Regions from separate parts of the Allobosea sp. P1_A7 genome, predicted to be linked through region 2. Evidence: riboswitches for the same ligand, from Rfam matches in the RefSeq annotation. Region 2 holds a riboswitch; the other holds the start of a gene.
What was found. A riboswitch is a leader RNA that binds a small molecule or an ion and turns the genes downstream of it on or off. The one in region 2 is predicted to bind thiamine pyrophosphate.
Positions count from the first base shown of each region.

Region 1: it holds a riboswitch for thiamine pyrophosphate, as region 2 does, so the genes downstream of both, thiB (thiamine ABC transporter substrate binding subunit) here and thiO (glycine oxidase ThiO) in region 2, are expected to answer to the same signal.

Region 1 covers NZ_JBFTZN010000261.1:3-4,208, reverse strand. Annotated here, with positions in the region: gene AC1D34_RS30170 (ABC transporter permease family protein) at 1-579, opposite strand, end outside; gene thiB (thiamine ABC transporter substrate binding subunit) at 584-1,603, opposite strand; TPP riboswitch at 1,670-1,781, opposite strand; gene AC1D34_RS30160 (ABC transporter substrate-binding protein) at 1,936-3,525, shown strand; partial or broken gene AC1D34_RS30155 (isocitrate/isopropylmalate family dehydrogenase) at 3,809-4,206, shown strand, end outside.
Region 2 covers NZ_JBFTZN010000063.1:1,515-5,720, forward strand. Annotated here, with positions in the region: gene AC1D34_RS13245 (MFS transporter) at 1-209, shown strand, start outside; gene AC1D34_RS13250 (hypothetical protein) at 341-604, opposite strand; gene AC1D34_RS13255 (response regulator) at 880-1,257, opposite strand; TPP riboswitch at 1,463-1,595, shown strand; gene thiO (glycine oxidase ThiO) at 1,654-2,844, shown strand; gene thiS (sulfur carrier protein ThiS) at 2,841-3,053, shown strand; gene thiG (thiazole synthase) at 3,055-3,831, shown strand; gene AC1D34_RS13275 (thiamine phosphate synthase) at 3,828-4,206, shown strand, end outside.

The sequences.
Region 1 (4,206 bases), on a different contig from region 2:
GAGCAGAAAGACGAAGGTGGCAAGCGCAGGGGCTTCGCGCCGGATCACGGGCCAGTCGAGATGCCGGAAACAATCGGCGGCGGAGAAGCCGAGCGCCGAGGCCAAGCGCCTCCGCTCGCCCGGTTCGCGGCCGAAGGCCTGAAGCAGCGTGCGCGTCACCAGCGGCGTATTCATCAGCACATGAGCGATCAGGATACCCTGGAGCCCGTAGATCGCCGGCGGTTCAGCACCGACGGCACGCGCCAGGTCGCCGAGCAACCCGGAACGGCCATAGATCGCGACGACGCCGAAGACGATAACGATCGTCGGCGCGACGGCGGCGGCGGTCAGCACGGCGAGCAGGAGGTTGCGGCCTGGGAAGCGGCGGCGCAGCAAGGCAAGCGCCAATGCTGTGCCCAGCAGGAGCGAGAGCAGCATCGACAGGCCCGCTTGGACAGTCGCTCCTGCGACCAGGCGAGCGAGATAGGGGCCGAGCGACGACAGGGCCGCGACGTTGCCGCCGGCTCCCGCCAGCCCGGCGAGCGAGGCGCCGGCGAGCGCAAGGATGGCAAGCGCAGTGAGCGTGGCCGGGCGGAACAAGGCCTCAGCGGCTCGCTGCGGCGAGCCAGGCGTCGATGAAGCTTCGGCGCTGCGTGCGCACCTCGTCCGGCGTGAACAGCAGGGTCCGTTCCGGCTTGATGACATCGGCGAACGAAGCCGGCAGTCCTCCTGCCGCCTGTTTCGCCGGCATCATCCAGTTGCCTTCCGGGATCAGCGATTGGAAGGCGTCCGAAAGCGTGAAGGCGAGGAAGCGTTTGGCAAGTTCCGGCTGCCGCGTCGTGCGCGTCATGCCGGCGAGTTCGACATGCAGATAGTGGCCTTCGCTGAAGGGGGCGGCCTTGTACTGCGTCTTCTTCTCGGCGCCGATGTGATAGGCCGGCGATGTCGCGTAGGAGAGCACCATGTCGGCCTCGCCCTTGAGGAAGAGCCCGTAGGCCTCCGACCAACCCTTGGTGAAGGTGACGATGCGCGGCTTGAGCCTGGTCCAGGCGGCGTCGGCGCCATCGCCATAGACGGATCGCATCCAGAGCAGGAAGCCAAGCCCGGGCGCGCTGGTGCGCGGATCCTGCAGCACCAGCTTTGGCCCATTGGGATCGTCGACAAGCTGCTTCAGGCTGGTGGGCGGCGCGGCCAGTTTGGTTGAATCATAGACGAAGGCGAGATGCCCCCAATCGAAGGGCAGGAAGGTATCGTCGGTCCAGGCGATGGGCAAAGTGAGCGCGGCGCTATCCTGGCCATGGGGCTGGAACAGTCCCGTCGCCTTGGCTTCTGCGGCAAGGTTCATGTCGAGGCCGAGCACGGCATCGGCCCTGGTCGCCTCACCTTCCAGCTTCAGGCGCGCGACGAGGGAGCCGGCATCATCGCTTGCGACCCAGTTCAGCGTGCAACTGCATTGCGCCTCGAAGGCCGCCTTCACTTTCGCGCCGGGACCGTATTTCCCGGTGAAGGAGGAATAAGTGTAGACCGTCAGGGCCGGTTTCTCCTGGGCCATGGACGGTGTCGCAAGCAGGAGCGCCGAGAGCGCGGCGGCGATCCGGGTCATCCGGCTGTTCAGAAAGGTCATGGCGTCACCCCGCATGCATTCGACGGCGGGCCATGACGGTCGAGAGGGAAGGCCGTCTCCCGTTGCGAGACGCCAGTGCTCAATCCCTCCGCCGGCACGATCCGGATCAGGTTCGACGGGTTGAAAGCCCTGCGCTTCCCTCTCAGCCCGAAACCGCCGGGCACCCCGTTGAGACGGTCAAGGGAATAGCGAGCGGGCCGGGGCGAGTCCAGTTGATGGCGCCGGGCCATCGCGAGGGGCATTGCGTCTGGCCGCATGATCATGCTGGTATATCTCTTGCTTAACAGAAGGCAGGCGCCTGGCGCGAAAGCTCAAGAGCAAGGGGATGCCGCATGCGACTCAATCGCCGTCAGATTCTGGCCGGAAGTTCCGCTTTAACCGCTTCCAGCCTCGTTGGATTTCCGTCGCGCGCGCAGTCGCGCACCAATACGCTGCGCTTCATTCCGTCGACGCCGTTGCCCTCCCTCGATCCGATCGTCGCCACGAGCTATGTCATCCGCAATCACGGTTATCTGATATATGATACCTTGTTTGCGACGGACGCGCAGTTCCGCATCCAGCCGCAAATGGTCCAGAGCTGGGAGACTGCGCCGGACGGGCTGCGCTGGGCCTTTCATCTGCGCGACGGACTGATGTTCCACGACGAGCAGCCGGTCAGGGCGCAGGACTGCATTGCCTCGATCAAGCGTTGGTCGGCGCGCGATGCCTTCGGGCAGACTTTCGCGACATTCGTCGAGGGTTACGATGTCGTCGATCAGCGCACCTTCGCCATCCGCCTGAAGAAGCCCTTCCCGATGCTGCCGGACGCGCTCGGCAAGCTCTCCTCGAACGTGCCCTTCATCATGCCCGAGCGCGTGGCCATGATGGAGCCAACCAAGAACATCACGGAGGCGATCGGTTCCGGACCCTGGCGCTTCATGGACAAGCAATGGGTGCCGGGCCAGAACGCGATCTATGAGCGCTTCGCCAAGTACAGGCCGCGAGAGGAGGCTCCGTCCTGGGCCGCTGGCGGCAAGGTCGCCAAGATCGACCGTATCGAATGGTTGCCGCTGACCGAGGTTTCGGCCGCAGTCGGTGCGCTGATGCAGGGCGAGGTGGACTGGTACGAACAGCCGCCGGTCGATCTCCTGCCCCTGCTCAAGAGCAATCCCGAGATCGCGATCGAGAACGTGCCGCTCGGGCTGATCCTGCTGATGCGTTTCAACCATCTGCAGCCGCCCTTCAGCAATCCCGGCATCCGCCGGGCGGTGATGATGGCAATCGATCAGACCGACTACATGGAGGCGGTCGTCGGCAGCAAGGACTACTACAAGGAGTGCAAGACCTTCTTCACGCCGGGCTCGCCAATGTCGACCGGAGCGGGCGGACAGGCTGCACTTGGCAACAATCTGGAGCGGGCCAAGGCCATGCTGCAGGAGGCCGGCTACAAGAACGAGAAGGTGCTGCTGCTGGCCCCCGCCGACCAGCCGATCGCCTATAACCAGTGCCTGGTGACACAGGAGCTGCTGAAGAAGCTCGGCATGACTGTCGATCTGGTCGCGACCGATTGGGCCAGCTTCATCGGCAGGCGCTCCAACCGCGGATTGCCGGACCAGGGCGGCTGGTCGGTGTTCCACACGCTCTGGTCCGGCGCCGACGTGCTCAATCCCGCGCTGCATCCGCTACTGCGCAGCAATGGCCCTGCTGCCTGGTTCGGCTGGCCGGAGGATGCCACGCTGGAGGGTCTGCGCGATCAGTGGATTGCAACGCCTGATGTGGCCAAGCAGAAGGAGCTGGCCGCCTCGATCGAGAAGCGCGCCTTCGAGACGGTGCCCTATGCGCCGGCGGGGCTGGTGCAGCAGCCAATGGCCTATCGCAAGAGCCTGACCGGCATGGTGCTCTCGCCCGTCCAGTTCTTCTGGAACATGGAGAAGAAGGCCTGAGGACGGAGCAACTATTGCCGTCGGAATACTGGCTGATGCCAAAGGCACTGCGCTAGCGGCTCCGATCCGTAAGCCATCGCCACCGCTCTGCGAGGGCTTACGGCGCTCCGCTTCACTCCGGCCGGAGTGAAGCGGAGCGGTGCTGGCACCGATCGTACAGCTTCTGCTTGCTGCGCAGGCGCGCTGCCCTGCGGCTGCGCTTGCGTCACTCCCGTTCCCCGCCTAATCAGCCCGGCAAGGCCGCTCTGGCCCCAGCAACATCCGACAAACGCGTGAGGCGACCATGGCGACCCACAAGCTCCTCCTCCTGCCGGGCGACGGCATCGGCCCCGAAGTGACCGGCCAGGTCGAGAAGATCGTCGGCTGGTTCGAGAAGCAGGGCCTCGCCTCCTTCACCATCGAGCGCGGACTCGTCGGCGGCGCTGCCTATGACGCGCACAAGGCGGCGATCTCGGAAGGCGACATGAAGCTCGCCCAGGATGCCGATGCGGTGCTGTTCGGCGCTGTCGGCGGCCCGAAATGGGCGGATGTGCCCTATCAGCATCGCCCCGAAGCCGGCCTGCTGCGCTTGCGCAAGGATCTTGGCCTGTTTGCGAATCTGCGGCCTGCGATCTGCTATCCGGCGCTGGCTTCCGCCTCCTCGCTCAAGCCCGAGGTGGTCGAGGGGCTCGACATCCTGAT
Region 2 (4,206 bases):
GCGTCGTTCCACTGATCGTTGCTATCGGACAGGCGAGTTATTCCTTTGCGCCGGCCGTGTTCGGCGCTTTACGGACGATGTCGTCATCTGGACTGTCGAGCTTCGATGGCGCAGCGCTGTTTGCGGTCGCTTCCGTGGTGCAAGCAGCCGCCATTGCCTGTTTCCTCTGGGGCCGCCAAGGGCGCTCGCTGCCAGGCGCGACCGTATGAGGGGGGCAGGCCCCTTGTGACCTGGCAGGGTCGAACCCTGTGCAGCTAGCCCTCGCCGCCGGCGTCGGACAGCAGCCTTGCCGGCAAGGGAAGGACGGTCGCCCTCTGGCCGTTTTGCGTGGCCAGCCATTTCAGATAGCGCAGCCGTGCCGCAACCGTGTTGCTGCGATGGGTGTTTGCAGCCACTCCAGATAGTCGGCGGGGCGAATGGTGATGATCTGGACGATCTTGCCCTTGGCCAGAAGCAACTCTGTCGCCGCGGCGACCTGGCGCTTCCATTCGGGGTAGGAGCGGGGGATTCTCGGGTCCTTCCCGACCATGTCCAGCAAGGCAGGAAAGTCATCTTCCGAATACCACGGTACCAACACGGTGTCGTAGTAGTCGAATTTCCGCATGCTTGTGACCGCCCAGCAATCGGAAAGCGTCGCCCGCCTGCGATCCTACCAGTTCTCCAGCTGGTTTACGAGTTGTGCGCAGTGCCTCTTCGGCTTGCACGCAGGCGAATGGCAGCAGATCTCGGGATCTCCGGTCGGCGCCGTCACGAAGGATACAAACCCCTCGATCGCGCACGGAAAGCCCGTTTCAAGCCCGATTCCTGGGCTCTGTCACGATCCCGCCCCGGCGCGGGCGATATCGCCCGTTTCCTTCGCGCCCATTCGGTCAGGCGCGCCTAGGCGCTGGCTGGCAGGGATTTCAGCGTCCTGATGATCTCGCTCTCGGAATAGGGCTTTCGAAAGAAGCGGGCCCGCTCTGGCAATTTTTGCGGATCGACCCGGACGTGGCCTGAGGTCACCATCAAGGCGATCGGCGGCCACTTCTCGCGCACGACCTCGACCAGTTGCAGGCCGTTCAGCGAACCTGGCATCTCGACATCGGTGAAGAGGATGCGGACATCGTCGCGTTGCTCGAGAATGGCCAGGGCCTCGTCTGCGGTCGCTGCCTCGACGGCGAGGTAACCGGCCTCCTCGACGAGCAAGGCCGCATACATCCTGATGATGGGTTCGTCGTCGACGACGAGAACAACCGGCTTTTCCGCGTCTGCAGGCACTGGGCTTCTCCTGAACCGCCTTCTTGTCGCGGCAATGAGGTCGCAACGGCTCAAGGAGCGGAACGTTCCGCCGTTGCGCCTGCCTTGGGCGCAACAGCCGATGCTGGCTATTGGTATCGGCAGGCCATGGCCCGCCAGCCTGGGTCCCCCTGGCGTTTGTGTCGGGTTGGCTCTTGACCTAGCTGCTGCCCCGGCTCCAGACTGCGCGCATTCCAGGGAGATCCCCGGCAAGGGGCTGAGAAACCGCTGGCAGACCGGGTGTTCCCCGGAGAGGCGCGCGGAAATCCTTCGAACCTGATCCGGCTGATACCGGCGGAGGGATGGAGCGTCGCGGCACTTGCCGGCAGCCGAGAGGCTGCCAGATCTCCTTCCCCGAGCGGGGCGAGGAGTTTGCCTATGCGAGGCCCGCCACACACCACCCTTCGTCGATCCGGAGCCGATCCTGGGCTCGTCGCCTGCGAGGTGCCGGCCTCCACCGATATCGCCATCATTGGCGGTGGCCTGATCGGCCTGTCCATCGCCTGGCGACTGGCCCGGCGCGGCCTTGATGTAACCGTTTTCGAGCGTGGCACGATCGGACAAGGGGCAAGCCTTGCCGCGACCGGCATGCTGGCTGCGGCCGCCGAGCTGGAGCCGGGCGGCGAGGAGCATCTGCCACTGGCGCTCGAAAGCCAGCGGCTCTGGCCGGGTTTTGCGCGCGAGCTCGAAGCCGATAGCGGGCTCGGCATCGACTATCGCCGGGACGGTGTCCTGCTGGTCGCGCTGGGGCGTGAGGAGGTCGAGCGCCTGCGTTTCCGCCATGACATGCAGCGGCGCGCCGAGGTTGAGGCTGCATGGCTCGGCGGGGCGCAATGCCGCGAACGCGAGCCCGGGCTGAGGCCCTCGGTCGTGGCCGGCATTCTCTGCCCGGCCGACCATCAGGTCGATCCGCCGCGCGTCATGGCGGCGCTGCGACGCTCCTGTCTCGCGGCCGGAGCGCACCTGGTCGAAGCCTGCGAGGCCGAGCCGGAGCTGGCCGGAGGTCGCGCTCTCGGCGTCTCGACGCCGCGCGGGCTCTGCAAGGCCCCGATCGTGATTGCGGCCGCCGGCGCCTGGACCAGATTTCAGGGGCTCGACATCCCCGTCCGCCCGCTCAAGGGCCAGTCACTCGCCCTGCGCAGCACGCCCGAGACCGGCACGCTCGCGCGTGTCGTCTGGACCGAGCAGGTGCATCTCGCTCCCAAGAGCGACGGCACTCTCCTCGTCGGCGCCACCATGGAAGAACGCGGCTTCGACGACAGCGTGACCGCTGGCGGCGTCTATGCCCTGCTCGACGGCGCCCGGCGCGCACTGCCCTCGATCGAGGAGATGCCGGTCGAGGCGATCTGGTCCGGCTTCCGCCCGACCTCGATCGACGATGCGCCGATCCTTGGCGAGACGGGGATAGCGGGCCTGCTCGTTGCGACCGGGCATCACCGCAACGGCTATCTGCTCGCCCCCGTCACGGCAGCCGCGATCGAGCAACTCCTCATCGAGGATCGCATCACGGGACCGGCCGCGGCGTTCGGCCAGGCGCGCTTCACCCCCTGTCTGGAGGCAACCTCATGAAACTCATCATCAATGGCAAGGACCGCGAGAGCGCAGCGGAGAATCTGGCGGCGCTTTGGCAGGAGGAGACGGCCGAGATGGACTTGCCGGGGCCGCAGGGCTTCGCGATCGCGCTCAATGGCACCGTGGTCCGGCAGGTCGACTGGGCGCAGACGCCTCTGTCGCGCAACGACCGCGTCGAAATCATCCGTGCCTTCGCAGGGGGCTGACATGAGCACTCCGATCGAGGCCCTTACCATCGCGGGCACGGCATTGTCGTCGCGGCTCCTCATTGGCACGGCCGGCTATCCGAGCCAGCGCATCATGGTCGATGCCATCGAGGCCAGCGGTTCGGACCTTGTCACGCTCTCCCTGCGTCGCATTTCGCTGCAGGGGCATGGCTCCGACACGGTGCGCCTGCTTGCCGGCCGCCGCTTCCTGCCCAACACGGCAGGCTGCGAAACCGCGCGCGACGCGATCCTCACCGCCGAGCTTGCACGCGAGGCGCTTGGCACCAACTGGATCAAGCTCGAGGTGATCGGCGATCGCGACACACTCTATCCCGATGTCGGCGAGTTGATCGAGGCGACGCGGCAGCTCGTCGACAAGGGCTTCGTCGTCCTGCCCTATTGCAACGACGATCCGGTGATTTGCGCTCGCCTGGCTGATCTCGGGGCCGCCGCCGTGATGCCGATGGGGTCGCTGATCGGCTCGGGCATGGGCGTCGCCAATCCGGCCAATCTCGAGCTGATCTGTGCCCGCTCGCCCGTGCCGGTGATCGTTGATGCCGGCATCGGCACGGCCTCCGACGCGGTGATCGCCATGGAATGCGGCGCGAGCGGGGTTCTGCTCAACACCGCCGTCGCCAAGGCCGATGATCCGGTGCGAATGGCACTCGCCATGCGTCGCGCCGTCGAGGCCGGCTGGAACGCCCGCCTGGGGGGGCGCATTCCGCGGCGTGGGCGGGCTCAGCCGTCCAGCCCGCAGCTCGGGCTTGTGGGGTCGTGAACAGGCTGCCCGACCGGCTGCTCGTCGTCACCGACCGGCATCAGGCCGTGAAGCCTTTGCCGCAGCTTGTCTCTGCGGCGCTCGCCGGCGGGGCACGCTGGATCTGGCTGCGCGATCGCGATCTCGATCAGCCGGAACGCCGCAGCCTGGCGCAGCAGCTGCATGAGCTCGTGAGCATGGCGGATGCGGTCCTGACGATCGGCGGTGATGTTGATCTCGCCGCCCGGGTCGGGGCGCGGGGCGTCCATCTGCAGTCGGCTGGGGCGATCTCCGCGGCCCGCGCCGTGCTCGGCGTCTCCGCGCTGATCGGCGTTTCCGCGCATGACGAGGCCGATGTCCGGGCGGCAGCAGCCGCAGGCGCCGATTATGTCACGG